One region of the Enterococcus sp. LJL99 genome, then DNA from elsewhere that is predicted to be linked to it. Evidence: predicted binding sites of a transcription regulator. Region 1 holds the regulator's gene; the other holds the start of a gene.
What was found. Region 1 encodes HrcA, which represses chaperone genes, less so after heat shock. Its sites were predicted from a motif close to TTAGCACTCNNNNNNNNNGAGTGCTAA; they were not measured.

Region 1 (15,509 bases):
TTTTGTTCTGATTTGTTTGCAATAATGCCAGTTGAGCAAGGCGAAATTACTTTTGCTTTTGAACAAAAAAATAAAAAACTAGATAAAATAGTTGAGAAACTGACTTCGTATTTTGATATAGATTCATTTTTTATTGGCACGACAATCGATAAGAACCCACAAACTAATTACCCACTATTTCATTATTTTGATACGCATAATTTACCATTGGTTGCATGGCAAAAGGTTTGCTATTTAACGAGCGATGAAGGATTTGCTTCAGAGGTATTGAAACATATCAATGATGGAACTCAAATGAATATCAGCATAAACACTAATGCGATAACAAAACAAGGGACAGAGTTTTTACGTGATTCTTCAGAAGCTCAACAACAACTAACTTCTTTACTTGGTGAAGAAGCGATTGCTAATGCTGAATCAATAGTTGGGAATTGTTGTTTGGAAATCCCTTTACATCAACGTTTGTTGCCTCATTATCCGTTAGAGGATAATCAAAATGCTGGTGACTTTCTGGAAAAGCTTTGTTGGGAACGACTTAATCTACGTGTACCTGATCATACGGAAATTTATGAAGAACGGTTAAAAAAAGAATTGACGATTATCCATGAAATGGGATTTGATGATTATTTTTTGATTGTTTGGGATGTAATGGATTATGCCCATCGAAAAAAAATAGTAACAGGAGCGGGACGAGGGTCAGCAGCAGGCTCATTGGTTTCCTATGTATTATCAATCACAGATGTTGATCCGATTAAGTATGATTTATTATTTGAACGTTTTTTAAATCCAGAACGCCGTTCAATGCCCGATATCGATCTTGATATTCCGGATGACCGACGAGAAGAAATCTTAGCCTATGTGAGAGAAAAATATGGGCATCATCATATGGCTCAAATTGCAACATTCGGTACGATGGCTGCCAAAATGGTTTTAAGAGATGTTGCACGAGTTTTTGGCTTATCACAAAGTGAATCAAATCGTTGGTCAGCAGCAGTTCCGAATGCACTCAAAATGACATTGAAAAAAGCCTATCAAGAATCAAAAAAATTAGTTGAACTCGTTCAATTAAATGAGACAAATCGATTGCTTTTCGAAACCGCTGTTCATTTAGAAGGTTTGCCTCGACATGTTTCAACTCATGCAGCAGGAGTAGTGATTAGTGATAAGAACCTATTAGAATTAATTCCTTTACAACCTGGTTCAAATGACATTCTTTTAACACAGTTTACAATGAATGATGTAGAGAAAATTGGTTTACTCAAAATGGATTTTCTTGGATTAAGGAATTTATCGATTATCGATCGTGCAGTCAAGGCGATTCGTCGGGTGGATCATACTGAAATCATTTTGAATCAAATTCCATTAGATGATACTGAAACATTGCAACTTTTCCAGAAGGGTGAAACCAGTGGTGTATTTCAGTTTGAATCAGCAGGGATTCGTAATGTCTTAAGAAAATTAGGTCCAACAAGTATTGAAGATATTGCAGCGGTTAATGCACTATACCGACCAGGACCGATGCAAAACATTGATTTATTTGTTCGTAGAAAGAAAGGGTTGGAAGCAATTAGCTATCCAGATCCTATTCTAGAACCCATTTTGAAAAATACTTATGGAATTATCGTTTACCAAGAACAAATTATTCAAGTAGCTTCTGAAATGGCTGGTTTTTCTTTAGGACAAGCGGATATTTTACGTCGAGCAGTGAGCAAGAAAAAGAAAGATGTTCTAGACGAAGAGAGAAAGCACTTCGTAGCAGGTGCTTTGGCTCAAGGTCATAAAGAGGAAAACGCGAATACTATCTATGATTATATTGAGCGTTTTGCGAACTATGGCTTTAATCGATCCCATGCGTTTGCGTATTCTTTCATAGGATTTCAAATGGCGTATTTAAAAGTTCATTATCCTGCAGCTTTTTATACTGCTATTTTGCATTCAGTCAGACATAATCCAAATAAAATCAAAGAGTATATCGGAGAAGCGCGGAAAAATAAGCAAGAAATCGTTTCTCCTTCGATTAATAAAAGTCATTATAGTTTTTATCTAAGTGATCAAAATGAAATTATGTTTGGTTTTAGTTCATTAAAAGGAATTCGACGAGATTTCATTCAACATATATTAGATGAACGAAAAGAACGGGGATTATATCGCTCTTTTGATCAATTTTTGCTTCGGTTATCAGGAAAATGGCTTAAGAAGGAAATGATCGAGCCTTTAATTGCAATCGGTGCTTTTGATGAGTTGTCACCAAACAGACGACAATTAATGGACGACTTAGATGGCAAAATTCAAAACATTGTCTACAGTGGTGGGAGTGAGGATCTGTTCAAAACGTTGGAGTTGAAAGAAGTTGAGGTTGCGGACTATGCGTTGGAAGAAAAATTAGAATTAGAAGAACAATACTTAGGCGTTTATTTATCTGGACACCCGACAGAAGAATTTAAGAAAACACGTTTAGCGAAACAAGTTATGATGGTAAGCGATATTGCTCAAGGAAGACAAGTCCGTTTGCTAGTTTATGTTAAAGACGTCCGTGTAATTCGAACGAAAAAAGGGGAACAAATGGCTTTTGTTGAAGTGGATGATATGACAGGATCATTGTCCTTGACTGTTTTCCCGACGGTTTTTAGAACACTTCGCAACAAAATCGAAAAAAACCAAGTCTATTTCGTTGAAGGAAAAATTGAAAAAAGCAATTACAATCAGGAGTTACAACTTCTAGTCGATAGAATCATTCAAGCAAATGAAATCGAGCAGTCGATTGCAGATGTAACTTGTTATTTAAAAATTCCTATTGGAGAAAATGAGGCACAACACTTAAATCAAGTACATGAAGTGATAAAAAAAAATAAAGGCTTAAGCCCTGTTGTTCTATATTATGAATCAAGTAAAAGGAAACTGGTTTTAGGAGAAGAAAATTGGTTGGATTATTCTGACACGGTAGAAGAGCAGTTACAAGGGATTTTAGGCGTTGGAAATGTTGTTTTCAAATGATTTACAGTAAAAAAGACTATTTGTTTTCATTTTTTTAAATTTTTTCTTGTTTAGCCAAGACATTTTGTTCTATTAATGGTAAAATGAGTGACGTGATACGATTGGATCAATTAAAAACTGTGACGTTCTTATTCGTTGCAGCTAAAGTATATTATATGAGGTGAAAGAACGAATGAAACGTATCGGTATTTTAACCAGTGGAGGAGACGCTCCAGGAATGAACGCTGCGATTCGTGCAGTAGTACGTAAAGGTATTTATGATGGGATTGAAGTTTACGGAATCAATTATGGTTTTGCCGGATTAGTTGCTGGAGACATCCGTCGCTTAGATATCGCTGATGTTGGCGATAAAATCCAACGTGGTGGAACTTTCTTATACTCTGCTAGATATCCTGAATTTGCAACAGAAGAAGGACAATTAAAAGGTATCGAACAATTGAAAAAATTCGGTATCGAAGGTTTGGTTGTTATTGGTGGAGACGGCTCTTATCATGGAGCAATGGCGTTGACTAAACGCGGTTTCCCAGCTGTTGGGATTCCTGGGACAATTGATAATGATATTCCTGGTACTGATTTTACGATTGGATTTGATACAGCAATCAACACTGTATTGGAATCAATTGACCGTATTCGTGATACAGCAACTTCTCATGTTCGTACATTTGTTATTGAAGTAATGGGACGTGGCGCTGGCGATATCGCATTGTGGTCTGGAGTTGCGGGTGGAGCGGATGAAATTATTATTCCCGAACATGATTTTGATATGAAAAATGTAGCGAAAAGAATTCAAGAAGGACGCGATCGTGGTAAAAAACATTGCCTAATCATTTTAGCTGAGGGTGTAATGGGTGGAAATGAATTTGCTGAGCAATTATCTGAACATGGTGATTTCCATACTCGTGTTTCAATCTTAGGACATGTTGTTCGTGGTGGATCTCCAAGTGCACGTGATCGTGTATTGGCTAGTAAATTTGGTTCTTATGCAGTTGAATTATTAAAACAAGGTAAAGGCGGCTTATGTATTGGTATGTTAGAGAATGAAGTTGTTTCTGCTAATATCGTCGACACGTTGGAAAAAGGGAAACATAAACCAGATTTATCACTTTATGACTTGAATAAGGAAATTTCATTCTAAAATAAGAGCGAGATTTTGAGCTAGTTGTTGTAGTCAATTAGCGATGTCTAAAGAATAGTTATTTTAAACAGTTATAATTGGCTTTATAAGCTTTTGTATAAACAAAAATCGAATAGGAGCGTTTTGTAATGAAAAAAACGAAAATCGTATGTACGATCGGACCTGCTAGTGAATCAACAGAGATGCTAGTAAACCTAATTAATGCTGGCATGAATGTTTGCCGTTTGAACTTCTCACATGGAGACTTCGAAGAGCATGGTAACCGCATCAAAAATATTCGCGAAGCTGTAAAAATCACAGGTAAAAGAGTTGCTATTTTACTTGATACTAAAGGTCCTGAAATCCGTACGAATGACATGGAAAATGGCGCAATCACAATGAAAATTGGTGATTCAGTTCGTATTTCTATGACAGAAGTTTTAGGTACAAACGAAAAATTCTCAATTACGTATCCAGAATTGATTAATGATGTAAATGTTGGTTCACATATTCTTTTAGACGATGGTTTAATTGATTTAGAAGTGACGGATATCGATCATGCAGCAAACGAAATCGTGACTTTAGTTAAAAACGAAGGCGTATTGAAAAATAAAAAGGGCGTTAACGTTCCTGGTGTATCAGTTAATTTACCTGGAATTACTGAAAAAGATGCAGCGGATATCCGTTTTGGGATTGGTCAAGGAATTGACTTTATCGCAGCAAGTTTTGTTCGCCGTGCGACTGACGTTTTAGAAATCACTAAAATTTTAGAAGAAGAAAACGCTACTCACATCCAAATCATACCTAAAATTGAAAACCAAGAAGGAATCGATAACATTGATGAAATATTGAAAGTTTCTGATGGTTTAATGGTCGCTCGTGGAGATATGGGTGTTGAAATTCCAACTGAAGATGTACCAGTTGTTCAAAAAGAATTGATTAAAAAATGTAATGCTTTGGGTAAACCAGTTATTACAGCGACTCAAATGTTAGATTCTATGCAACGTAACCCACGTCCAACTCGTGCGGAAGCAAATGACGTTGCCAATGCAATCTATGATGGAACTGATGCAGTAATGCTTTCTGGTGAAACAGCTGCTGGAGACTACCCATTAGAAGCGGTTCAAACAATGGCTCGTATTGCAGTTCGTACAGAAGAAGCGTTAGTAAATCAAGATACATTTGCTTTGAAATTATATAGCAAAACAGATATGGCTGAAGCAATCGGTCAATCAGTAGGACACACAGCTCGTAACTTAGGAATTCAAACAATTGTTGCGGCAACTGAATCTGGACATACAGCTCGTATGATTTCTAAATACCGTCCAAAAGCACATATCGTTGCAATTACATTCTCAGAGCAAAAAGCGCGTAGTTTAGCTTTATCTTGGGGTGTTTATGCAACTGTTGCGAACAAACCAGCTAGTACAGATGAAATGTTCAATTTAGCTGCAACCGTTTCTCAAGAAGAAGGGTATGCTAACGAAGGCGATTTGATTATTATCACTGCTGGTGTTCCTGTTGGTGAAAAAGGAACGACTAACTTGATGAAAATTCAAATGATTGGTTCAAAATTAGTTCAAGGACAAGGAATTGGCGAATCTTCTGTAATTGCTAAAGCAGTTATTGCGAATACAGCTGAAGAAGCTGTTGCAAACACAACTGAAGGCTCTATTCTAGTTGTTAAAACAACAGATAAAGAATATATGCCTGCAATTGATAATGCAGTAGCCTTAATCGTTGAAGAAGGCGGATTGACTTCTCATGCTGCAGTTGTTGCGATTGCTAAAAATATTCCAGTTATTGTTGGAGCTGAAAATGCAACAACCTTGATTGCCAGTGATGAATTGATTACTGTAGACCCTCGTCGTGGTATTGTATACCGTGGCGCTACAACAGCAATCTAAAAAATGAATTAACGATAATAAGCAATTATGAGAGACTTGACTGTGGTTGAGCTCTTATAGTTGCTTTTTTATTATATTCATTTATTTCAGAAAGTTATCTTTACATAGAATTTTGAAATGTGAAAAATTCGTTCGTTCTATGCTATAATAAACAAGTTAATAATCAGAGTAGATGTTGGAGGGAAATGATGGACGGTATTTTACCATTATGGAAAGAACGCGGCATGACAAGTCATGATTGTGTTTTTAAATTACGGAAAATTTTACATACAAAAAAAATAGGTCATGGAGGAACCTTGGACCCAGATGTTGCTGGTGTATTGCCGATTTGTGTTGGCAAAGGGACCAAAGTGATCGAATATATGGTTGATTCAGGGAAAGTTTATGAAGGAGAAATCACAATCGGGTGCGCAACAACCACTGAAGATGCGAGTGGTGAGGTGGTTGAAAGAAAAAAAGTAACTGATCCATTAACGAGTGAGGCAATTGATCAAGCAATGGCTAAAATGCTTGGTGAAATTACGCAGATTCCACCTATGTTTTCCGCTGTTAAAGTCAATGGAAAACGATTGTATGAGTATGCTCGAAATGGCGAGGAAGTAGAACGTCCCATTCGAAAAGCGATGATTTATGCGTTTAAACGAACGAGTGAACCTGTATTTAATGAACAGTTAGGAACACAAAGTTGGCGCTTCAAAGTTAGTTGTGGGAAAGGGACGTATGTGAGAACCTTGTCTGTTGATACAGGCGAACTATTAGGGTACCCCGCGCATATGTCAGATTTGACTCGAACGTCCAGTGGTGGTTTAATGGCTGATCAATGTTTAACATTAGAGCAAGTTGCAAATAAAATGAATGATCAAGAAATTGATCAAGTGTTGTTGCCAATCGAAACGGCTATTCAACAATTTAAACGAATTGATCTTTCGACTGCACTTTATCAAAAGGTGAAAAATGGCGTTTTCCTATCGTTGAATGAGTTATCCTTAGTTGAAATTCCTAATGATTTGGTTGCACTATATTTTAATGAGCAAGTAGTAAGTTTATATATGGCGCATCCGACAAAGCAAAATATGTTAAAGCCGAGTAAGGTTTTACGCAATAATTAATTTATAAAGAAAGAAGATTGAAAATGAAAATAGTTCCGATTCGGCATCCTTATCGCCAAGAAGATATTATCAATGAAGAAGTAGTTATGGTTTTAGGTTTTTTTGACGGTGTTCATCTGGGGCATCAAAAAGTAATTGAGACGGGTAGAAAAATTGCGGATGAACGTGGTTTGAAATTAGCTGTAATGACGTTTAACCAACATCCGTCGATTGTTTTTCAAAAGGTCTTACCTGAAAATATGAAATATTTAAATAGTTTGGATCAAAAAGAACGTTTAATGGAGAAAAATGGTGTAGATATTTTGTATGTTGTTGATTTTACTTCGGCATTTGCTCAACTAGCACCACAAGAATTTGTCAATCAATATTTAGTAGGATTAAATAGCAAAGTAGCGGTTAGTGGTTTTGATTATACGTATGGTCCTAAAGAAATTGCGAATGTTGAGCTGCTTCCAAATTATGCTCAAAATCGATTTGAAGTTGTAACTGTTGCAAAAGAAGAATGTGATGGAGACAAGATCAGCTCTTCTCGGATCAGAGAAGAAATGGAAAAAGGGAATATGGCAGAGGTAACTAAATTACTTGGTTACGTTTATGAAATTGAAGGTACGGTTGTTCATGGAGATGCTAGAGGTCGTTTGTTAGGTTTCCCAACTGCGAATATCAAAATTAAAAGCACGGTTCGATTACCTAGAATTGGTGTTTATGCAGTTGAAATAGAAATTGGTGGGAAATGGCACGTAGGTATGGGATCGATTGGACACAATGATACGTTTGGTGATGGTCGAGCATTGACTGTAGAAGTTTATATTTTGAATTTTCATGAAAATATATACGGTGAACAAGTACGTGTTCGCTGGAATCATTATTTAAGAGATCAAGTGAAATTCGATCATGTGGAAAAATTAATTGCACAATTAAAACAGGATGAAATAGATACGGCAGCTTATTTTACAAAAAGTTAGAGTGGAGTAGAACGGTTAGCCGTAATACAATAAGAAGATATTTTTATAAGACATAGCGTACGGAAATGAATAGATATGAAAAATACCTACTTGGATATCAAAAAAATGAGCAACACCAAGTAGGTAGTATTTAATATCTAAACGAAATTTTTCATGGACCTTATTATTTTTGAAACTAAACGATTTTATTTTGAACTTAAGAAGTTATTGTTTCTTCTTACATACAAACCTACTCTTCTAGAAATCCATTTTTTTATGATAAGCCATTTCCCAGAATAAGTTTTCAAATTTTACGCTATTAGCAAAAATATTAATAATCTCTTGTGTTTCTTTCTCGGACTTAGCTGCAACCAATGTATCGAGGGAACTAAACATCCAGTCAAAAGAATCGTTAAAATTAATATCGGCATAAGTATCAATCCAAGCTTTATAGGGATTATTAATTAATTGTTCTTGATATTTCTGTTTGAGACGGCTAGCATAATCGCAATAAACCCATGCGCAAGGCAAAATAGTAGCGATGATTTGTGCTAAGTCACCTGTTTGGCCAATAGCGAGCATATTAGCTGTATAAGTCTGATTAAAAATTGAAGGACGTATATTGGTTATTTCATCTGAAGAAATACCGTGATTAAGCATGTGGTTACGATGGAGATCAAGTTCAGAATTTAGAATATTATATTGTCCATTTACAAAGTGTTTTACTATATTAGGGTCATTTGATTTAACAACACCCAAAGCAAAAACTTTTGCATACTGAAATAGATAGAGATAATCTTGTAATAAATAGAATTGAAACTTGTCGATAGCAAGTGTACCTTGACCTAATTCTTGAACAAATGGATGGAGATAACCAGCTTCCCAATCAGATTGGCAGTGTTTTTTTTATTTTTTAGAAAATGACATGTCTTCACCTCGTAATTGTTTGATTGATTAGTGATAAAAGATTTTCACTTGCAGTTTTGATATTTTTATTAGCTAAAATGGCTGAAATAACAGCAAAACCTTGGATATCGTAATTTTTAAATTCCGAAATTGTTTGAGCATTTATCCCGCCAATTACTATGATAGGAATAGAAACAACTTCTACTATTTGTTTCAAAACTTCTTTACTAACTAAAATAGCGTCTTTTTTTGTTGTAGTTGGGAACATCGCGCCAACTCCTAGATAATCTGCTCCTGCTTTTTCTGCCTCAATAGCTTCTTTAACGGTTTGTACAGAAGCGCCGAGAATTTTATTATTTCCAATTATTTCACGAACTTTTTTTACTGGCAAATCAGACTGGCCAACATGGACACCATCAGCATCGCAAGCTAAAGCAATATCAATGCGGTCGTTAATAATTAAAGGCACCTGGAATTCAGTTGTCATTTTTTTTGCAAGAAGAGCTTCTTGATAAAAGGTTTTAGAATTAAGCTTTTTTTCGCGTAATTGCACAAAAGTCACCCCTCCTTCTAGCGCTTCTTGTAAAGCTTTTTGTAACGTAGTAGTGCTTAGTAATTGCCGATCAGTAATCAAGTAAAGACGATAATCTAGCTTAGTTTTCATAGAAGATTCCTTTCTCAATGAGTTTTTCTGCCTCTAATAAACTTATTTTATCAATGATGGCAGTTCGAAGACTACCGGTTCCTTGATTAATTGTTTTGTTGGCAGCTTGTTCACCAGCAATTCCCATAGAAATTAATGCTACTGCTGTACTATAGAGCGATTGATTTGGGTGACAAGCGCAAAAAACTGCAATAAGTGAGGCGGACATACATCCTGTCCCAGTAATGTGACTCATTTTCTCGCAGCCATTCTCTATTAAAATCATTTGATCGCCATTTGTTACGATATCTATTTCACCTGTAATAGCAATAATACATTGATATTTTTTAGCCATTTTCTTAGCTACTAGTTGAGTTTCTATTTCTCTTTTTAAATCTTCTGCTGAAGCATCCACTCCATTTGTGTTACTAGTTGCACCAGCTAAAAACCTAATTTCTGAACGATTTCCTTTAATGACAGTAAAACGAATCTCTTTTAATAGTTTTTTTACGGTTTCATTACGAAGGGTTGAAGCTCCAACTCCGACTGGATCTAGAATAACAGGAATCTGTTTTTTGTTGGCAGCTTTTCCAGCTGAAATCATAGAAGGAATCGTTCGGTCATTCAATGTACCAATATTGATTACTAATGCATTTGAATGTTCAATTATTTCAGCCACTTCGTTTCTATCATCTGCCATGATTGGAGAAGCCCCAATAGCTAAAGTAATGTTTGCGCAATCATTTACAGTTACATAATTCGTAATATGATGTATCAAAGGTTTTTTCGTGTGGATTTTTTTTATTGATGATAATATAAACGTTTTCATTCGCTTGTTTCCTTTCTTAAACCATTTTTATATAATGAATAAAAGTGATTCGTGGGTCCATGTCCTGAACCAATAGGTAAAGAATGCTTAATGGCCATCGTAATATATTTTTTAGCTTTGTTGATTGCTTGTTCTGGAGTATTTCCTAGAGCCAATTGTGAAGCGATAGCTGAAGAGAAAGTGCAACCTGTTCCGTGAGTGTTTTTTGTATTGATTCGTTCTGAAGTATAATGATAAAATTTTTTGCCATCAAAAAAAACATCAGTAGCTTCGCCAGTTTTATGGCCGCCTTTGATCAAAACCGTTGTACCAGACAAATCGTAAATGAGTTGACTTGCTTGTTCCATGTCATTGAGAGTTACGATTTCTTTTTGACAAATCTTTTCAGCTTCTGGAATATTTGGTGTAATCAAACTTGCTGCTGGTAAAATTTTTTCAATCAATGTTTGAATTGCTACTGGTTCCATCAGTGCGTCACCGTTTTTTGCATACATAACTGGATCTAGAACAACATGTTTAGGATGCCATTTTTTTAAACTTCTAGCGACTGCTGTAATGGTTTGTTTATTTGATAACATGCCAATTTTTACAGCCTTTGGTGGTAAGTCTTCAAATACAGCGTCAATTTGTTCTTGGATAATTTTTGGTTTAATATCCTGATAGGAAATCACACGAAATGTGTTTTCTGCTACGACGGAAGTAATCACGGACATCCCATAAACACCATGTGCAGCAAATGTCTTTAAATCAGCTTGAATTCCAGCCCCACCACTACAATCTGATCCTGCAATACTTAATACTTTCTTCATTCCAGTTCCTCCTTAAAAAATAAAAAAGACATTTTCCAGATTAATTAGGAAAATGCCTTGTTTGTTTTGATTTCGACTTAAACAACGGACATCTGCTCCCTACGCTGGTATCAACCAACAGGTTCAAAGGGTCAGGTTTTACCTTCTCAACGCAAATGCGTCCCCCTGCAAACAAAATCATATTCAATTACACTCACATAATAGCAGAAGTTTTTACTAGAAGCAATTTTATTCTCTATAAAAAGTTTTTTTGTTTCAATCTCTTCTCTGATAAGTGTAGAAGCTGAAAAGTTTACTTTATAAAATGGTTGATTAAAATCAATTAAATTCCTTTATATTTATTATGGTTTTGAAGTATGTTAAAATAGCTGATAGGTTTTAAAAAGATAGTAATGCCATGATTTTGATATAAAGAAAAAAGATTTTTGACTTAAAAAAAAGCTGCTTTGTTACGCCGAATTTCACTATAGAATTTTAAAAGGAAATGATCAAATGATAAATAAAATAAATCAAAGACAGGATAAGATTTCGGCTTACATTCACATTCCATTTTGTGAGCATATTTGCTATTACTGTGATTTTAATAAAGTTTTTTTGGAAGGTCAACCGGTGGATGAATATATTCAAGCGCTACTGAAGGAAATTCAATTGACTAAAGAGCAATATCCTAGTCAAACAACTGAAACAATTTATATTGGTGGTGGAACACCGACTTCTCTATCAGCAAAGCAATTAGCTGTTTTGTTAGAAGGAGTCAGGAAATCACTACCATTTGATGAAAGAAATGAATTTACAGTTGAAGCAAATCCAGGTGATTTAACCCAAGAAAAACTACAAGTTATGAAAGAGTTTGGTGTGAATCGTTTATCAATGGGCGTTCAAACGTTTGATGATCAGTTACTAAAAAAAATTGGTCGCAAACATACAGCAAAAGATGTATATGATACAATGACATTTTTGGAAAAAGAAAATTTTTCTAATGTTAGTATTGATTTGATTTATGCATTACCAGGTCAAACATTAGATGGATTTCGTGATACTTTGCATCGAGCGATTGAATTGGATTTACCTCATTATTCTCTGTATTCATTGATTTTAGAAAATAAAACAATGTTTATGAATTGGGTCAGACAAGGTCGGTTGCAATTGCCGAATGAGGAAGTGGAAGCACAAATGTTTGAGGAAACAATCAGAGCGATGGAAAAAGGAAACCGTCATCAATATGAAGTGAGCAATTTTTCGATACCAGGAAAAGAAAGTCAACATAATCTGGTTTATTGGAACAATGAGCATTATTATGGATTTGGTGCTGGAGCAAGTGGTTACTTAGGACATACTCGCTATCGAAATCGTGGGCCTATTCAACATTATTTGAAACCGTTAAGAGAAGGCGTTTTACCTACGGTTGAGGTTGAGAACTTAAGTCGTTCAAATCAAATAGAGGAAGAAATGTTTTTAGGCTTGCGCAAGAAATCTGGTGTTTCAAAACAAAAATTCCAGGCGAAATTTAACCAACCGATTGAAGAAATTTACGGCACGGTTTTAGAAAAATTGATTCAAAAGGAATTACTAGAAGAGCAAAATGATTACTTGCTTTTGACAGAAAAAGGATTATTTTTAGGAAATGATGTTTTTGAAGAATTTCTATTGGAAAAAGAACAATGAAGTAATGTAACAATGGTTTTTAATAGATATTAAAGTCATAAATTAGCTGATTATACTGAGTTTGTCGAATAAAAATAGCGAATTAGCACTCTTTTGCAAAGAGTGCTAATTTTTTTGAGTTTTCGCTTGACAAGTTGAATAGAACTTGGTATATTTATATTTGTAATTAGCACTTGAAAGACAAGAGTGCTAATGAAGGGTGGTAATTATGCTAACAGAAAGACAACAAAGAATATTACAGCTTATCATCCAAAACTACACACAAACAGGAATCGCTGTTGGTTCGAAACGACTGATGGCCGAAGGAATCGAATCTAGCTCTGCGACGATTCGGAATGACATGAAGACTTTAGAAGAGCATGGCTTACTTTTAAAAACACATTCTTCTTCTGGACGAATTCCTTCTATGTTAGGATATCGCTATTATGTTGACCATTTGCTAAAACCAGTCGGGCTTGAGAATAATGAAATCCAAACGATTCGGCAAGCTTTTGGAAAAGAGTTTCATGAAATCAACGATATCATTGAACAGTCAGCAGATATCTTATCAACTTTAACGAGCTATACGGCATTTTCTTTAGGACCAGAAGTCAAAGAACGTAAGTTGACTGGCTTTAGAATGGTTCCATTAAATGATCGACAAATCATTGCGATTATTGTTACAGATAAGGGAAATGTAGAAAGCCAAGTATTTCGAATTCCAGCTTCTGTTTCTAGTCAAGATTTGGAGAAAATGACTCAAATTATTAATGATAAACTTGTAGGACAACCGTTATTAAGTGTTTATCATCGATTGAGAACAGAGATACCGATGATTTTACATCGTTATTTCCAAACGCCAGAAGGCATGATGCAATTGTTTGATTCAATTTTAGGACATGCATTTGAGGATAAGGTGTTTGTAGGTGGTCGGATGAATCTTTTGGATTTTGGCGTTGAACAGGATCGCAATCAATTAAAATCTGTATATTCATTTATTCAGGATTCAGATGAAATTTCTCATTTATTGAGCGTTTCAAATGAGAATAGTCCAGCGATTTCTTTTAAAATCGGAACGGAAATCGGACATGAGTTATTGGATAATATGAGTATGATTACGGCAACATATGAAGTGGCAGATCATGGAAAAGGCACTATTGCATTGCTAGGTCCAACTAGTATGCCTTATTCAAAAATGTTTAGTTTAGTCGATACATTTCGTCATGAACTTGCATTGAAATTAGGAGCTTATTATCGTTATCTTGATGAATAAAATAATAAAAAGGAATCAAGAAACGTTGTATTAGAATATAGAAGCTACGGAATGAGAAGGGAAGTTGCTAGAGTGAACAAAAATGAAGAAACAAAAGAGGAAACAATTGAAAAGGTTGAATCGGAAGTAGTGGAAGAAGCAATGGATTCTTCTGGTGTATCTGAAGTTGAAGCAGAAAGTTCAGAATTAGATAATACTAAAGCTGAACTAGGTGAAATGGAAGATAAATTTTTAAGAGCTAGAGCAGAAATTGCGAATATGAGCAATCGTTTCAAAAATGAACGTGAACAACTTGTTCGTTATCGATCGCAAGATTTAGCCAAAAAATTATTACCAGCAATTGATAATTTAGAACGTGCATTAGCGATTCAAGTAGACGATGAGCAAGGTGCTAGTCTGAAAAAAGGAATTGTAATGGTTTTAGAAGGAATGCAAGTTGCTTTGAAAGAAGAAGGAATTGAAGAAATTCCTGCAATGGGTGTTCCATTTGATCCTAATTTACATCAAGCAGTCCAAACAGTTCCTGCCACAGATGATACACCAGCGGATACAATCGTTGATGTGCTTCAAAAAGGATACAAATTACATGATCGTGTCTTGCGTGCAAGTATGGTCATTGTTGCTCAATAAAGTAAATTAAAAGTTATGAAAAAAATAAAACAATCTGAATAGAGAATAGGAGATCTTTGATTATGAGTAAAATTATCGGTATTGATTTAGGTACAACAAATTCAGCAGTAGCAGTTTTAGAAGGCGGAGAAGCAAAAATTATTGCAAATCCAGAAGGAAATCGTACAACACCTTCAGTTGTTTCATTTAAAAATGGTGAAATTCAAGTTGGTGAAGTAGCAAAACGTCAAGCAGTAACAAATCCAGATACAATTTCATCAATCAAACGTCATATGGGTGAAGCTGGTTATAAAGTTGAAGCAGACGGCAAATCTTATACACCTCAAGAAATTTCAGCTATGATCTTACAATATTTAAAAGGTTTTGCTGAAGAATATTTAGGAGAAAAAGTTGATAAAGCAGTTATTACTGTTCCAGCTTATTTCAATGATGCACAACGTCAAGCAACAAAAGATGCTGGTAAAATTGCTGGATTAGAAGTAGAACGTATTGTTAACGAACCAACTGCAGCAGCTTTAGCTTATGGTTTAGATAAAACAGATAAAGATGAAAAAATCTTAGTATTTGACCTTGGTGGTGGTACATTTGACGTTTCTGTCCTTGAATTAGGCGATGGCGTGTTTGATGTATTATCAACATCTGGTGATAACAGCTTAGGTGGAGATGACTTTGATAACAAAATCATTGATCACATGGTAGCTGAATTT
Region 2 (15,509 bases), on a different contig from region 1:
TCCAATTCAAATTTTTATCTGTTTGGCCGCAATCGATAATGAAATGCATTTGAAGGCCTTAGCAGGTTTAACACGAATTTTGTCAAATAAAGAAACGTTGGATCAGTTACTTGAAGCAGCAACTAAAGAAGAAATGATAACGATTATAGCTAAAGGAGAGAATCAATAATGAAATTTGCAGCGGTATGTAGTTCAGGATTAGGATCTAGTTTTATGGTGGAAATGAATATTCAGTCAGCCTTAAAAGATTTGGGCATAGAAGGAGTAGAAGTGACTCATTTTGATATGGGGAGTGCGGCACCAGAATTAGCGGACACGTTTTTTGTTGGTGCAGATTTAGCGGATAGTGCAAGACATTTAGGGAATGTGGTTGTTTTAGACAGTATTATCGATATGGAGGAATTGAAAGAAAAAGTACAAGCGGAGTGTGTAAAACAAGGTCTTTTATAGAAAAAAATTAGCTGAAAGTAGGGAGAAAAATGAATGGTTTTTTAAGTATATTAATTGATATTGCTAGTACACCAGCGCTTTTAGTTGCTTTGATTGCGATTTTAGGAAATATTTTACAGAAAAAAGATACAGCTTCGATTGTTAAAGGGGGCATTAAAACGTTTGTAGGCTTCTTAGTTGTGACGGCTGGAGCTGGTGTAGTGGAAGGCTCATTAGCTCCTTTTGGTGAAATGTTTCAAGCGGCTTTTCATATGCAAGGAGTTGTTCCAAATAACGAAGCAATCGTTGCTTTGGCTTTAAATAAATATGGTACGTATACAGCACTTATTATGCTAGCAGGGATGGCTTTTAATATTTTGATTGCGCGAATTACTCGGTTTAAATACATTTACTTAACGGGTCATGCAACGTTATATATGGCGTGTATGATTGCGGTAATTTTAAGTGTGACGGGAATGGGGACTGTTCCTTTGATTTTATTTGGAGGATTAGCATTAGGTTTGGCAAATACAATTTTTCCTGCAGTTGCACAACCATTTACACGACAAATTACCAATAATGATACCGTTGCTTTGGGTCATACAGGTGATTTTGGTTATGCCCTTAGCGGTTTAATCGGTAAATATGTTGGAGACAAAGAAAAATCAACAGAAGATATCAATTTTCCTAAAGGACTATCTTTTTTACGTGATTCAACAGTTAGTATCACGATTACGATGGCTGTTGTGTATGTGATCGTTGCACTATTTGCAGGAAATGCCTATGTTTCAGAAAATTTAAGTGGAGGAACAAACTATATTATTTATTCGTTACAACAAGCAGGTTCCTTTGCGGCTGGTGTGTTTGTGATTTTGGCAGGAGTTCGATTGATTTTAGCGGAAATCGTTCCAGCTTTTAAAGGAATTTCAGAAAAATTAGTTCCTAATTCAATTCCTGCGTTAGATTGTCCTATTGTTTTCCCTTATGCACCGAATGCAGTATTGATTGGTTTTTTAACTAGTTTTTTAGGTGGAATTGTTAGTTTAGTCATCATGGTTTTAACAGGAACGACGGTTATTATTCCAGGAGTTGTACCTCATTTCTTCTGTGGGGCAACGGCAGGTGTTTATGGAAATGCGACTGGTGGATTAAGAGGAGCATTAGCAGGTTCGTTTGTTCATGGAGTATTGATTAGCTTTATGCCGATTTTATTGATGCCTGTCATGGGAGATCTCGGTTTCCAAGGATCGACATTTTCTGACACTGATTACGGTGTGACAGGGATTTTCTTAGGAAATCTAGCGAATTATGGTGGACAAATTTTAGTTATGGCGGGAATTTTAGCAATATTAGCTGTTTTAATTGGCTTAACGATTTTTAGTAAAAATAAAAAAGCAGAAGTATCCAAATAGGTGAAAAGGAGCACGAATTCTGTGAACAACAAAAAATTAAATGAACTAAAAAAGTTAGCGACTGCTATTCGCGTTGATACGATTGAAGCAATTCAAACTATTGGTGCTGGACATATTGGAGGCTCATTATCAGTTGTTGATTTATTAGCTGTCTTATACGGAAAACAAATGAGATATGATGTCAAAAATCCAAGTTGGGAAGAGCGTGATCGCTTAGTATTATCAAAAGGTCATGCGGGAGTAGCGTTATACAGTACACTTGCTGAAGTCGGTTTTTTTGATCGGAAATGGCTGATGACAGTCAATCAAGGAGGGACTAAACTACCTTCACATCCAGATCGAATGAAAACCCCTGGTGTTGATGCGACCACAGGGTCATTGGGGCAAGGGACCTCAGTAGCAGCTGGGATTGCCACAGGGTTAAAGTTATGTAATTCTGATCGTTATGTTTATTTAATCGTTGGTGATGGTGAATTGAATGAAGGACAGTGTTGGGAAGCCTTTCAATATATTGCTCACTTTAAACTCAATAATTGTCTAGTTTTTATTGATGAGAATAAAAAACAATTGGATGGACCAAACAAAGAAATCATGAATTCTTTTGATTTAGTCGAGAAGATGAACGCTTTTGGTTTTCATACGTTAAAAGTAAAAGGAAACGATTTAGAGGCAATTGATGAGGCGATTGAACAGTCTAAATTAGTTAAAGATCAAGCGGTTTGTATCGTTTTGGACTCGATTAAAGGTCAAGGAATTCCTTACTTTGAAGAAATGAAGGATAATCATTCAGTCAAATTTGATAATGAGCAAGTGAATCAAGAAACGGCACAAATTTTAGTAGCATTGAAACAACAGTTGAAGGAGTGTGAATAAATGTTTGCTTTAGCTGCTCAAAGAGAGCTAGGAAAAGAACTCCGTGTGGTCGTGGTTGAAACGTTACAAGCAGAGATGGCGAAAAATCAAAAGATTATTGCCTTAGATGCGGATTTAGGTTCAGCTTCAAAATGGACAGATTTAAAACAAACAAATCAGGATCGTTTTATCAATGTAGGCATTGCTGAAGCCAATATGGTAGGAGTTGCTGCCGGACTTAGTCTGACTGGATTTATTCCATTTATTCATACATTTGGTCCTTTTGCAACTCGTCGTGTGTTAGATCAATTATTTGTTTCAGGCGCTTATGCTAAAAATACAATCAATATCTATGGTTCGGATCCTGGTTTTGCTGTTGGTCATAATGGTGGAACACATACGACATTTGAAGACATTGCTTTATTACGTTCAATACCAGAGGTGACAATTTGTGATGCTGCCGATGCAGTTCAAATGAATTGGATCATTCAGGAATTTAGTCAATTAAGTGGCATCCATTATGTTAGAGGAAATCGAAAAAGTGTCAAAACGATTTATGAAGAGGGGTCTACGTTTGAAATAGGGAAAGGAAACTTACTTCGAGAAGGAGAAGACTACTTACTAATTTCCATGGGTCAATTAGTATTTGAAACATTTGAAGTAGCAAAACAACTTGAAAAAAGAGGAATCACCTCTGACGTGATTGATATGTTTACGATTAAACCGCTAGATAATGAGTTATTATTAGAACGGTTGATTGGGAAAAAACGGGTGATTACAATCGAAAATCATTCGATTATTGGTGGCTTAGGGACAGCTGTTGCAGAAGTAATTGCAGACAATGGACTTGCGGTACCGTTGACTAGAATTGGGAATGAAGATTGTTTTGGACAAGTTGGAACGCCTGCTTTTTTACAAGCTGAGTATGGATTGACGACAGAAAAAATAGTGGAACGAATTGAGGGAACTTTTTGATACAATAATTCTTAAAATACTATTATCAGTGAATTCAAAGACTGATAATAGTATTTTTTTACTTTTAGAATTTACATATTTCTCATACCAGTTTCATAATGATCAAAAATAGGTCCGCTTAAGTTAAATGTAAATGTATCACGATTGATACTACCAATAACTTGATTACTTTGATACAGATCAATCAAGAATCCTGCCATTTCTTCAGCCGTATGATAAGTGCCAAAACCTTGCTTATAATCATAATTTTCTGAATTATTTGCAACTTGCGCAAATTCTGTTTCCGTTGCAGCTGGAGCTAATACTTTTGCTTTGAGTTGTGATTTTTTAGCTGCTAATTCTAATGCAATTCCTTCGGTAAAGGCGCTGACATAGAATTTAGTTGCACAATAAGTTACTGCGTTTGGAACGTTTTTATAACCGCCGGCAGATGAAATATTGATTAACTGTGTATTTTCTTTCATTTCATAATCTGTTACGTATAGAGTGGATAGCAAAGTCAATGCCTCAATATTTAACTGTATCATCTGAGTGACTTTTTCTAAATTTTGATTGGAAACAGAGTGATAGTAGCCGAAGCCAGCATTGTTGATCCAAGTTTCAATATCATAGGGTTTCAATTCTTGATAGAGTGATAAAACATTTTCAACGATTGATAAATCAACTACTTTTAAAATAATATCCAACGTTGCATCGCTCTTTAAAAGTTCTTCTTTCAATTGAATCAATCGCTCTTCTCTTCGGGCAATCAAAATCAAATTTTTCCCCATCTTAGCAAATTCTTTAGCTGTTGCCATTCCGATTCCTGAACTAGCTCCCGTAATTGTTACATATTTCATAAATTCATCCTCCTATTGATTGATTTGGTGATACAATTAAAGTATAGAGATTAGACTAGACTCTAAAGCAAGAAAAAAATGAAAAAAGGTGAAAAAATGAATTATTCAATTAGTGAGTTTGCGAAAATAACAGGTATCAGTCAACATACATTACGTTATTATGAAAAAGAAGGATTAATCGAACCACAAAGAGATGAACATAATTATCGTCTGTTTGGCGCAGAAGATTTGGATTGGGCAATTTTCATCAATAAATTAAAAAATACAGGAATTTCACTTAAAGAAATCAAACGCTATACAGAGTTAAGAAAAATAGGTGATGGTACGATTACGGAGCGTAAGAACTTACTTTTAGCCCATCGAATCAAGATTTTGAAGGAATATGAGAAAGTACAAGGGCATCTTGAGTTACTAGAGGATAAAATTAAGTTGTATGAGCAAATGGAAAGAGAGCATATGAATAAATGAACCTTTTTTGTTTAGCCAATGTAGACAAATTTAAAGTGTTGAAGTCAAAAAAAATAACAACACATAAAAGCAAATTTTCATTATGATATAATTAAAAAGAATGAAACACTGTTTTTGATAACGCTCTCTTTAAAAAAATCAATTTTAGTTGAAAACAGGAAAGGGTGAATAACAATGAAAAAAATAATGATGGACGGGAAACCAATCTATCCAATCGGTTTTGGAACTTGGCATATGGGGGATAGTTCCGCAAAAGCAGAGATGGAAATCAAAGCAATCCAAACAGGCATCGAAAATGGTATCGAGTTGATTGATACAGCAGAAATGTACGGAAATGGACGATCAGAAGAATTAGTGGGACAAGCAATCCAACCTTATGATAGAGAGAAACTTTATTTAGTTTCAAAAGTTTTACCGATGAATGCCTCTAGAAATCAATTGCCTATTAGTTTAGATCAATCCTTAAAACGTTTGAAAACAGATTATCTGGATATGTATCTGTTGCATTGGCAAGGTGGCGTTCCATTACAAGAAACAATTGATGCGCTAGAGAAACAAGTCCAACTTGGTAAAATCAAAGCTTGGGGTGTCTCAAATTTTGATACAAGTGATATGCAAGAATTGCTAACATTGACTAAAGGAATAAATTGCAAAACCAATCAAGTGTTGTATAATTTAGGAGATCGTGGAATCGATTTTGATTTGAAACCATTTATGCAACAGAAAAAAATACCTTTAATGGCGTATTCTCCAGTTGCACAAGGGGATCAATTTGGTGCAAATTTACTTAAAAAACCAATCTTGAAAGAAATTGCGGAAAAACATCAAGTCGATGTTTTCCAAATTTTGTTAGCATGGGCGATAAGAGACGGGAATACAATTGCTATTCCGCAATCTGGAAATCCAGCACATGTTTTGAATAATATTCATGCTGCGATGATTGAGTTAGATCGAGAGGATTTTGCGAAAATTAATCAAATTTATCCTGAACCAACTAGAAAAATGCCGTTAGCTATTTGTTAAAATGAACAAAAAGCATGTGACCTGAAATCATACTGACAATCAGTTCACATGCTTTGATTTATACTAAGGGAAGATTGTGTTTCTCTTTAAAACAATTAAATTATTTCTTTGTTGCCTATTTTTGTAGCATTATTTTTTCCATTCTTCAACTTCTTTACTATGTGTATCGATCCATTTTCTTGCAGCTTGTTCTGGCGTTTGACCATCATTAATTGCCAACATCACCGATTCCATATCATCTGTTGACCAATGGAAATTTTTTAAAACGTTGTATGCTTCGGGCGTATCTGTTTTTAATCCTTTCCTAGCCATGGTATTGATTGATTCTTCACCACCCATAGTTCCTTTGGGATCTTCTAAGTATTTCAAGTCATACTTAGCGAACATCCAATGAGGCGACCATCCTGTAATCACAATATCTTCTTTATTTTTTAGTGCTTGTCCTAATGCAACGGTCATCGCACCAGAAGATGAAGTTTCTACAGTCCAATCAGATAGATTAGGATATTCAGTTTGAGTTTTCTCAGCAGCATTAACTACTCCAGCACCAGGCTCAATCCCAGTGATTTTTTTTCCAGCTTGGTTATCCAAATCTTCAATAGAAGACACATCCATATAATTAGGAACAACTAAACCTAGTTTAGCACCTGCTAAGTTTTCTCCAAGATTATCGACTTTATCTTTGTATTGTTTATATTGCTCACCATGTGTACCAGGTAACCACGCAGCAACCATCGCATCTGTTTCACCTTTTGCAATAGATTCCCACATAATCGCATTGTCCAAAGGAGTTAACGTTACATTGTATCCCATATCTTTTAAAACTTCTCCTACAACATGTGTAGAAGCAACTTCCGTGTCCCATTCAACATAAGCAAGGGAGATGTTTTTGTTAGTAGATTGATTTCCGTTAAAAATTGAAAAACCAACAAATAAAGCAATAAGAGCCACAATGATTCCTGAAATACCCCAAATTTTTTGTTTTTTTGAAAATTTCTTCTTAGCTGGATTCGTTCTTTTTTTATTTAAATTTTGAGTAAAACGATCGATGATGATTGCTAGAATAACCAATGCAACACCATTGACAAAGCCATTTCCTACTTGGGCCCGTTGAAGTGCTGAAAGAACACCGCGACCTAAACCAGGTGCTCCAATCATAGAAGCAATTACAACCATAGACAAAGCAAGCATCGTAGTTTGATTGATTCCAGCCATGATTGTATTTTTTGCTAATGGAAGTTCTAATTTAAATAATTTTTGCCAACCGGTACTCCCGAATGAATCAGAAGCCTCTACTAATTCTTTGGGGACTTGACGAATTCCTAGATTAGTAAAACGAACTGTTGGTGGTAAAGCAAAAATCACAGAAGCGAATACCCCAGGTACCATTCCAATCCCAAAGAAAGCTACGGCTGGAATTAAGTAAACAAATCCAGGCATTGTTTGCATGAAATCTAAAATAGGAGTAATGATACTTTGAGCTTTATTACTTTTAGCCATTAAAATCCCTAAAGGAACACCAATAATAATTGATACAAGACTAGAAAGTAAAACTAATGTAACAGTATTCATTAAATCAATCCATAGCTGTTGATTATAGATAAAGAGTAGACCAATAAAAGTAAAAATCGTTAATCCCCATTTTTTATTTGAAATAAAAAATGCCGCTAATGTTAAAAGTAAAATAAATATATAAGGAGGGATTATCAACAATAGAGAAGTAATAGTTTCCATAATTGTTTGACCTGTAATTTGTAAGAAAGAAAATAAACCGGAAAAATTACTAGTCATCCAATCTGTTATTGACTCTACCCAATCGGCGACAGGAAGTTGTATGTTATTCATTGATCAGCACCTCTTTTTCATCTTCGATTTCAGCCAAAGCTTCTAACACACTGCCTCGAATAACGACACCAAGCAATTTATTATTTTCAGTTACAGCCAATGGTGTTTGGGCATCATAAATGAGTGGGAAAATATCATTAACTAACATATCTTTATCGATTGTTTGGATTTCTGTATCGACATAGTCGATTAATTTATGACCGTTTTTACGAGCTTTAAGCGCTTGTTCAGCTTTTATGATTCCTTTAAGCTGTCTTTTTTTGTCAACAGCTAACAACATACTGACTTCTTCCTGACGCATACGCGTTAAGGCAACAGTTGGACCATCAATTTCAATATTAGTAGTCAATGCTGGTACCATAATATTTTGCGCTGTTAAAACTTTCGAACGATCTACATCTTCAACAAAGGTGCGCACATAATCATTTGCCGGATTCGTCAAAATTTCTTCTCCTGTACCAATCTGCATAATTTGTCCATCTTTCATCAATGCAATGCGGTCACCAATACGTAAAGCTTCGTTTAAATCGTGAGTAATAAAAATAATAGTCTTCTTTACATTTTCCTGTAGTTCTAATAACTCATCTTGCATTTCTCTCCGGATAAGGGGATCAAGAGCAGAAAAAGCTTCATCCATCAACAAAATTTCTGGGTCATTGGCTAATGCTCGTGCTAAACCAACCCGTTGTTGCATTCCTCCAGATAGTTGATCAGGATATTGATCTTTAAATGGCAGAAGACTCGAGTTAGCTAAAGCTATTTCAGCTTTTCTCATCCGTTCTTCTTTAGGAATACCACGGATTTCTAAGCCATATTCGGTATTTTCTAAAATTGTTCGATGGGGAAATAAGCCAAAATTTTGAAAAACCATACTCATTTTGTTCCGACGAACTTCTCTAAGCCCTTCTTTATCTAACTTAGAAATATCTTTATCATCAATCATAATCATGCCGGAAGTTGGTTCAATCAAACGATTAAGAAGACGGATTAGGGTGGATTTGCCACTTCCGGAAAGACCCATAATCACAAAAATTTCGCCTTCTTCAACGTCAAAATTGACATCATATACGCCGACGGTTGCACCTGTTTTTTGTAAAATTTCTGTTTTACTCTTATTTTCTTTAATCATATCTAGCGCAATTTTTGATTTTTTGCCAAATATTTTAGTTAAGTGTGTAACTTTTACTTTAGACAAAACAAATTTCCTCCTCATAAAAAAGTGACCACACTAGGGTAACATTGAGTGGTCACTTTTGTCAAACTAAGATGAAATTTTCATGAAAAAATCATTAGCTAAACATAAATAAATGGGTTTAATTAAGCCAAAAGTAAGAGGAAATATTGTTTTGTAAAAAAAATAGCGGGAAAACCAAATATAATAAGGTTTCCGACCACTATTTTGAATATTTAAACGGATGTAGGATAAAAGAAATTATCAACTAACTGCAAGGTGGATTCGTGTCCAACAAGATAAATTGTGTCACCAGCGGCTAGTTTAGCATAAGGACCTGGAGAGACGAGAAGTTCTTCGTGATGCTTGATAGCAACCAGCGTAGCAGAAGTATTTTGCCATAAATTTATCTCACCGACTGTTCTCCCAAGGTGTTCTGCTTGATCAGTCAAAGTGAAAGTCACAGGATTTAGAGGATTAACTGAATCAAAACGCTTGGTTTGTTCAACAAGTTTATCTAATAATTCTGAAAAATAGCTTAGCTCTTCTTTTTGCTTTTCTACGCTATCGATTAATTCTTCTTTTAGTTGTTGGATTGTCTGTACATCTTGATGTTGAGCCACAAATTCTTTGGCATTTTCGATAGAATGCACATAAAAACCGCTGCCGTGTTTCGCCGTTACGATTTCTAAATCTACTAAAATGCTAATTGCTTTTCTAGCAGTTTCAGGAGAAACACTATATTTATTGGCTAGTGTTGAACGAGCATGAATTTTTTCTCCTACACTAAAGGAATGATCTGCAATTTTGCTTGCTAAATCAACGGCGATTTTCTGATATTTTGGTGGTGCAACGTTTAATCGTTTTGAAGTCATTTTTACCCTCCAATCAAGTGACGTTCTCTAGTTCTTCTAGTTCGATGCTTTTTTCTTCCCACTGACTCATTAGTTCTTCTAACTCTAATTGCTTTTCTTCCAGCTTTTGATTCAATGATAGTAATTGTACATGATCATCGATTATTTCTGGTTTAGTCATTTCAATTTTTAGTTCCTCAATCGTTTGCTCAACCTCATTCATTGATTCTTCAAGTTGATTGACGGCTCTTGAGAGTGAACGGAGTAATTTTTGTTGTTCCTTATTTTGATAGAAGCTATTTTTGGGTTTTGTTATTTCCTGCTTAGCTTCTAATGAATCCTTTTCTTTAAGTGCAGCAAGTTCTACTTCTTCTAATTTCTTCTCTAAATAATAGTCGTAATCGCCTAGATAAAGTTTGCTGCCAGTTTCTGAAAGTTCAATGACCTTCGTGGCAATTCGATTGATAAAATAACGATCATGAGAAACAAAAAATAGGGTTCCTTCATAGTCAATTAAAGCATTTTCTAGCACTTCTTTGTTATCGATATCTAAGTGGTTTGTTGGTTCATCAAGGATTAAAAAGTTTTCTTTATTCATCGCTAACTTAGCCAAAGCAACACGTGCTTTTTCGCCGCCACTTAGTAAGGGGATCGTTTTTTCAACATCATTTCCGCTGAATAAAAAGTGACCTAAAGCTGTTCGAATCTCTTTTTCAGGAGTGGTTGGATGTTCATCCCAAAGTTCGGCTAAGACTGTTTTTGTACCATGTAAATTAGCTTGTTCTTGATCGTAATAACCGATTTGAACATTGGTACCAAAATTAGCAGAACCTTTAATAAAAGGCAGTTGACCAGTGATTGATTTAAGTAAAGTTGATTTTCCGATACCATTTGGCCCAACTAAAGCAATTGCTTCTTGGCGACGAATATCAAGATTAATAGGTTCTGATAAAATCGTTTCATTGTAACCAATTGCGCCATCTTCTACTTGCAAGACAACATTTCCAGATGGTTTTTCAATATCAAAAAGAAAGTTAGCCGATTTTTCATCGCCTTGAGGTCGATCTAAACGATCCATCTTTTCTAACGTTTTTCTACGACTTTGCGCACGTTTCGTTGTTGATGCCCTAACTAAGTTTCGCGCAACAAAATCTTCTAATTTATTGATTTCAACTTGCTGTTTCTCGTAAGCTTTCCATTCGCTTGCTAATTGCTCAGCTTTTAATACTAGATAACGGGAATAATTTCCTTTATAGTAACGCATTTTGTGGCGACTCAATTCATAAACTTCAGTTACAACTTTATCTAAAAAGTAACGATCATGAGAAACAATTAGAAGCGCACCTGAATAACTTGGCAAGTAGCCCTCTAACCATGATAAGGTCTCAATATCTAAGTGGTTGGTCGGTTCATCCAAAACCAAAATATCAGGTTTTTGTAATAACATTCTAGCTAAAGCTAAGCGTGTTTTTTGTCCACCAGAGAGAGTTGAGATGTTCTTTTCATAAAATCCTTCATCAAAATGAAAGCCATGTAAGACAGACCGAATTTCATTTTCATATCCATAGCCATTTTTATCAGCAAAATCGTGTTGGAGTCGATCATATTCTTTCATAACAGATTCATAGTTTGAGGCCTCGGGATTGAGTGTGCTGATGATTACTTCTAATTCTCGCATTCGCTTTTCCATTGCAATTGTATCCGAAAAAGCTTCAAGCATTTCATCCCAGACGGTTCGGTTTGAATCTAATCCGGTATTTTGTGCTAAATAGCCTAGAGAAGCAGTTTTATTTTTGGCAATGGTTCCTTTATCTGGAGGATCAATTCCAGCAATTATTTTTAAGAGTGTTGATTTTCCAGCTCCGTTTCGGCCAACTAAAGCGATACGACTATTTGTACTTATTTCCATTTGTATGTTATCAAACAAAATATCGGCACCAAAAAGACGTGCCACTTGATTTGCTTGGAGTAAAATCATAAGTCATCCTCATTTCTGTTTCATTGCTAATAGTTTAGCATAAAAATTGAAAAAAGAGCAGATTTCTGGAGTTGGCTTGTGAAAAAAGCACAGAAAACGAACAATTTTGACAGAAAAGGGATTAATTTGAGCGCGTAAATTGATTTTTCGTAGAAGAAACTGCTATTATAATAGTAGAATCATTGTTATATTTTGTAAATTGGAGGTACAATTGTGAAAGATCAAATTATTCCAAAAGCAACGGCCAGACGCCTTCCTTTATATTATCGTTATTTAAGAATTCTTCATGATGCTGGAAAAACGAAAGTTTCTTCAACAGAATTAAGTGATGCTGTTCAGGTGGACAGTGCAACTATTCGTCGTGATTTTTCTTACTTTGGTGAGTTAGGAAAAAGAGGGTACGGCTATGATGTAGAAAATTTAATGAATTTCTTTGCTAAAACATTGAACGATGATGAGTTGACAAATGTTGCACTTGTTGGAGTTGGGAATTTAGGTAGTGCTTTATTGAAATATAAATTCCATCAAAGTAATAGTATCCGTGTGAGCTGTGCGTTTGATGTAAATGAAGACATTGTCGGTCGCATCGTTGATGGTGTGCCAGTTTATCCCATCTCAGATATGATGGACCAAATTCGTATTCAGCAAATTGAAGTAGCGATATTGAGTTTACCTGCTAGAAAAGCGCAAGAAGTTGTAAAACAATTGGCAGATGCTGGAGTCAAGGGAATTTTAAACTTTACAGCGGCTCGATTGGTAGCTCCTGAAGATGTTTTGATTCAAAATGTTGACTTGACCAATGAATTACAAACATTGATTTACTTTTTACACCATGATAGTGAATTAAGTGAAGAGTCTGAATAAAGATTAAAAAATAACCCGCAAAAGTTTTTCATCAAACTTTCGCAGGTTATTTTTTGCTGTCGTCTCAACCAGCTTGCTTAAAAAACTAAGCAAAAGAACTCAGGTTGTAGTGAATCAGCCAATAGAACATGGCAATTAGTTAGGTACTTGAATAACCCCAGCATGAACAAGTAATTGGACAACGACAACAACTGTATTCATCCCACAATGGGCAATGATTGAGGTCCAAATCTTACCTGTGACTTTATACAAAATAGCAAAAAATAATCCCATAAAAAAATAAACAAAAAAATGACCATCTTGATGAATCAAAGAAAATAATGACGAACTAACGATTGCAGAAAACCAAAATCCAATGTAAGGTTCACTAAGACCGATTAATGAACGTCTAAAAACAAATTCTTCCATGATTGGCCCGCCAATAGTGGTCGCTAATATAAAAAGAGGATTCATTAAAATAACTTCTATGATTCTTTTAGTATTTTCTGAATCTGGCTTAACTCCAGTAATTACTGTTTCAATACTAAAAACGACTCCTTGGATAATCATGGCCAAAAAAATTCCGCCAAACCCTAATAAAAAAATAAAGACAGGTGAGGTTAGTTTTGCTTGTTCTTCAACTAATGTTTTTGATTGATTCATTGAATATAATCCAATCATTAGAATCGCTCCTAGAATATAAACAATCGTGGTTCCAGGAATCATCGCTTGTTTTGGAAAAAATTGTAACAAATAAGGAGAGAAAAAAACAAATCCATATAGAATAATCGTACTCAAACTAACAGTTCTGAGTGATAAATTTTTTAATGACATAAAATAAAATGTGCCTCCGTTCGATAAGTTAAGATAAAAAAGTAAATGTCTAATTTGGGATAGTTAAGCTATTTTTTTCTATTATTGCGATAACCAAGTAGAAGAAAAATAAAAATGAAAAAGAAAAAAGCTTCCCATAAAGTATTTTTCCAATCAAATCGTTCATTTACGCCAAAAATAAAATTTCCTGAATTTGCAATCAATAAATAAACGAGAGTGATTAAAGTTGTATTTTTTAACCGTTGTTTCATATCATCGCCTCACTTTCTATTCTATTTTACCATGAACTATAAATGATGGACTAGAAATAATTCATGAACTTTTGAATGAGACAAGACAAATTTGTAAACGTTCCGCTCTAGAAAGTAAGGAGCGACAGAAAGCAGCATAAAAATTTTCTTTAAAAAACAATAAAAGGCTTGCAAAAAGAAATGGAAATGAGTATTATAAGAAGTGTGAGTTAGCACTCTTTGTGTTAGAGTGCTAAATACGATTAAAATAATTTGGAGGGATTTATTGTGTTAAAACCATTAGGCGATCGCGTGATTATCGAAGTTGCGCAAGAAGAAGAAAAAACAGTTGGAGGGATTGTCTTAGCGTCTGCAGCTAAAGAGAAACCACAAACTGGAAATGTTATCGCAGTAGGCGAAGGTCGCGTACTAGATAACGGTACAAAAGTTCCTGCAGAAGTAAAAGCAGGCGACACAGTGATGTTTGAAAAATATTCTGGTACAGAAGTAAAATATGAAGGAACAGACTACCTGATTGTTTCTGTTAAAGATATTATCGCTGTTGTAGAATAAATTTTAATTAAAATGAAAACATTAAATGATAAAAATATAAATTATGAGGTGGATAAATAATGGCAAAAGAAATTAAATTTGCAGAAGATGCCCGTGCATCTATGTTACGTGGAGTAGATATTTTAGCTGATACAGTAAAAGTAACCTTAGGTCCTAAAGGTCGTAATGTTGTTCTTGAAAAATCTTTTGGTTCACCATTGATCACAAATGATGGGGTTACAATTGCGAAAGAAATCGAATTAGAAGATCATTTTGAAAATATGGGCGCAAAACTAGTATCCGAAGTTGCTTCTAAAACAAATGACATTGCAGGAGATGGTACAACAACTGCAACATTATTGACACAAGCAATTGTACGTGAAGGGTTGAAAAATGTTACTGCTGGGGCGAACCCATTAGGTATTCGTCGTGGGATTGAATTAGCAACAAAAACAGCTGTAGAAGAATTACACAGTATCTCAACAGTTGTTGATTCTAAAGAAGCAATTGCTCAAGTTGCTGCTGTATCTTCAGGTTCAGAAACAGTAGGTCATTTGATTGCAGATGCAATGGAAAAAGTTGGAAACGACGGCGTTATCACAATTGAAGAATCTAAAGGGATTGAAACAGAATTAGATGTCGTTGAAGGAATGCAATTTGATCGTGGTTACCTATCTCAATATATGGTAACTGACAACGATAAAATGGAAGCTGTTTTAGAAAATCCATATATCTTAATTACAGATAAAAAAATCTCAAATATTCAAGATGTATTACCATTATTAGAACAAATTTTACAACAAAGTCGTCCATTATTGATTATTGCGGATGATGTAGATGGCGAAGCGCTACCTACATTAGTCTTAAATAAAATTCGTGGAACTTTCAACGTTGTAGCAGTTAAAGCACCAGGTTTTGGTGATCGTCGCAAAGCGATGTTAGAAGATATTGCTATTTTAACTGGTGGTACAGTAATCACTGAAGAATTAGGGCTTGAATTGAAAGATACAACAATCGATAACCTTGGAAATGCAAGCAAAGTAGTTGTTGATAAAGATAACACAACAATTGTTGAAGGTGCTGGTGGTAAAGAAGCAGTTGAAGCACGTGTTCAATTGATTAAAAACCAAATTGCAGATACAACTTCTGACTTTGATCGTGAAAAATTACAAGAACGTTTAGCTAAATTAGCAGGCGGAGTAGC

Region 2: a site for HrcA is predicted at 13,984-14,010, ahead of groES (co-chaperone GroES). Genes of this name have one in related genera too.

What each region holds. Positions count from the first base shown of each region.
Region 1 is NZ_JBTXLT010000002.1:136,611-152,119, forward strand. Features, by position in the region: gene dnaE (DNA polymerase III subunit alpha) at 1-2,994, shown strand, start outside; gene pfkA (6-phosphofructokinase) at 3,167-4,129, shown strand; gene pyk (pyruvate kinase) at 4,258-6,015, shown strand; gene truB (tRNA pseudouridine(55) synthase TruB) at 6,204-7,124, shown strand; gene ribF (riboflavin biosynthesis protein RibF) at 7,148-8,089, shown strand; partial or broken gene tenA (thiaminase II) at 8,327-8,950, opposite strand; gene thiE (thiamine phosphate synthase) at 9,000-9,638, opposite strand; gene thiM (hydroxyethylthiazole kinase) at 9,628-10,446, opposite strand; gene thiD (bifunctional hydroxymethylpyrimidine kinase/phosphomethylpyrimidine kinase) at 10,443-11,255, opposite strand; TPP riboswitch at 11,335-11,432, opposite strand; gene hemW (radical SAM family heme chaperone HemW) at 11,748-12,920, shown strand; gene hrcA (heat-inducible transcriptional repressor HrcA) at 13,129-14,172, shown strand; gene grpE (nucleotide exchange factor GrpE) at 14,224-14,802, shown strand; gene dnaK (molecular chaperone DnaK) at 14,865-15,509, shown strand, end outside.
Region 2 is NZ_JBTXLT010000022.1:3,073-18,581, reverse strand. Features, by position in the region: gene ACYSNW_RS17935 (BglG family transcription antiterminator) at 1-169, shown strand, start outside; gene ACYSNW_RS17930 (PTS sugar transporter subunit IIB) at 169-450, shown strand; gene ACYSNW_RS17925 (PTS ascorbate transporter subunit IIC) at 480-1,841, shown strand; gene ACYSNW_RS17920 (transketolase) at 1,863-2,714, shown strand; gene ACYSNW_RS17915 (transketolase family protein) at 2,715-3,668, shown strand; gene ACYSNW_RS17910 (SDR family NAD(P)-dependent oxidoreductase) at 3,740-4,507, opposite strand; gene ACYSNW_RS17905 (MerR family transcriptional regulator) at 4,586-4,975, shown strand; gene ACYSNW_RS17900 (aldo/keto reductase) at 5,150-5,998, shown strand; gene ACYSNW_RS17895 (ABC transporter permease/substrate binding protein) at 6,128-7,843, opposite strand; gene ACYSNW_RS17890 (quaternary amine ABC transporter ATP-binding protein) at 7,836-9,038, opposite strand; gene ACYSNW_RS17885 (TrkA C-terminal domain-containing protein) at 9,251-9,889, opposite strand; gene ACYSNW_RS17880 (ABC-F family ATP-binding cassette domain-containing protein) at 9,903-11,846, opposite strand; gene ACYSNW_RS17875 (redox-sensing transcriptional repressor Rex) at 12,060-12,710, shown strand; gene ACYSNW_RS17870 (lysostaphin resistance A-like protein) at 12,846-13,523, opposite strand; gene ACYSNW_RS17865 (hypothetical protein) at 13,592-13,774, opposite strand; gene groES (co-chaperone GroES) at 14,042-14,326, shown strand; gene groL (chaperonin GroEL) at 14,386-15,509, shown strand, end outside.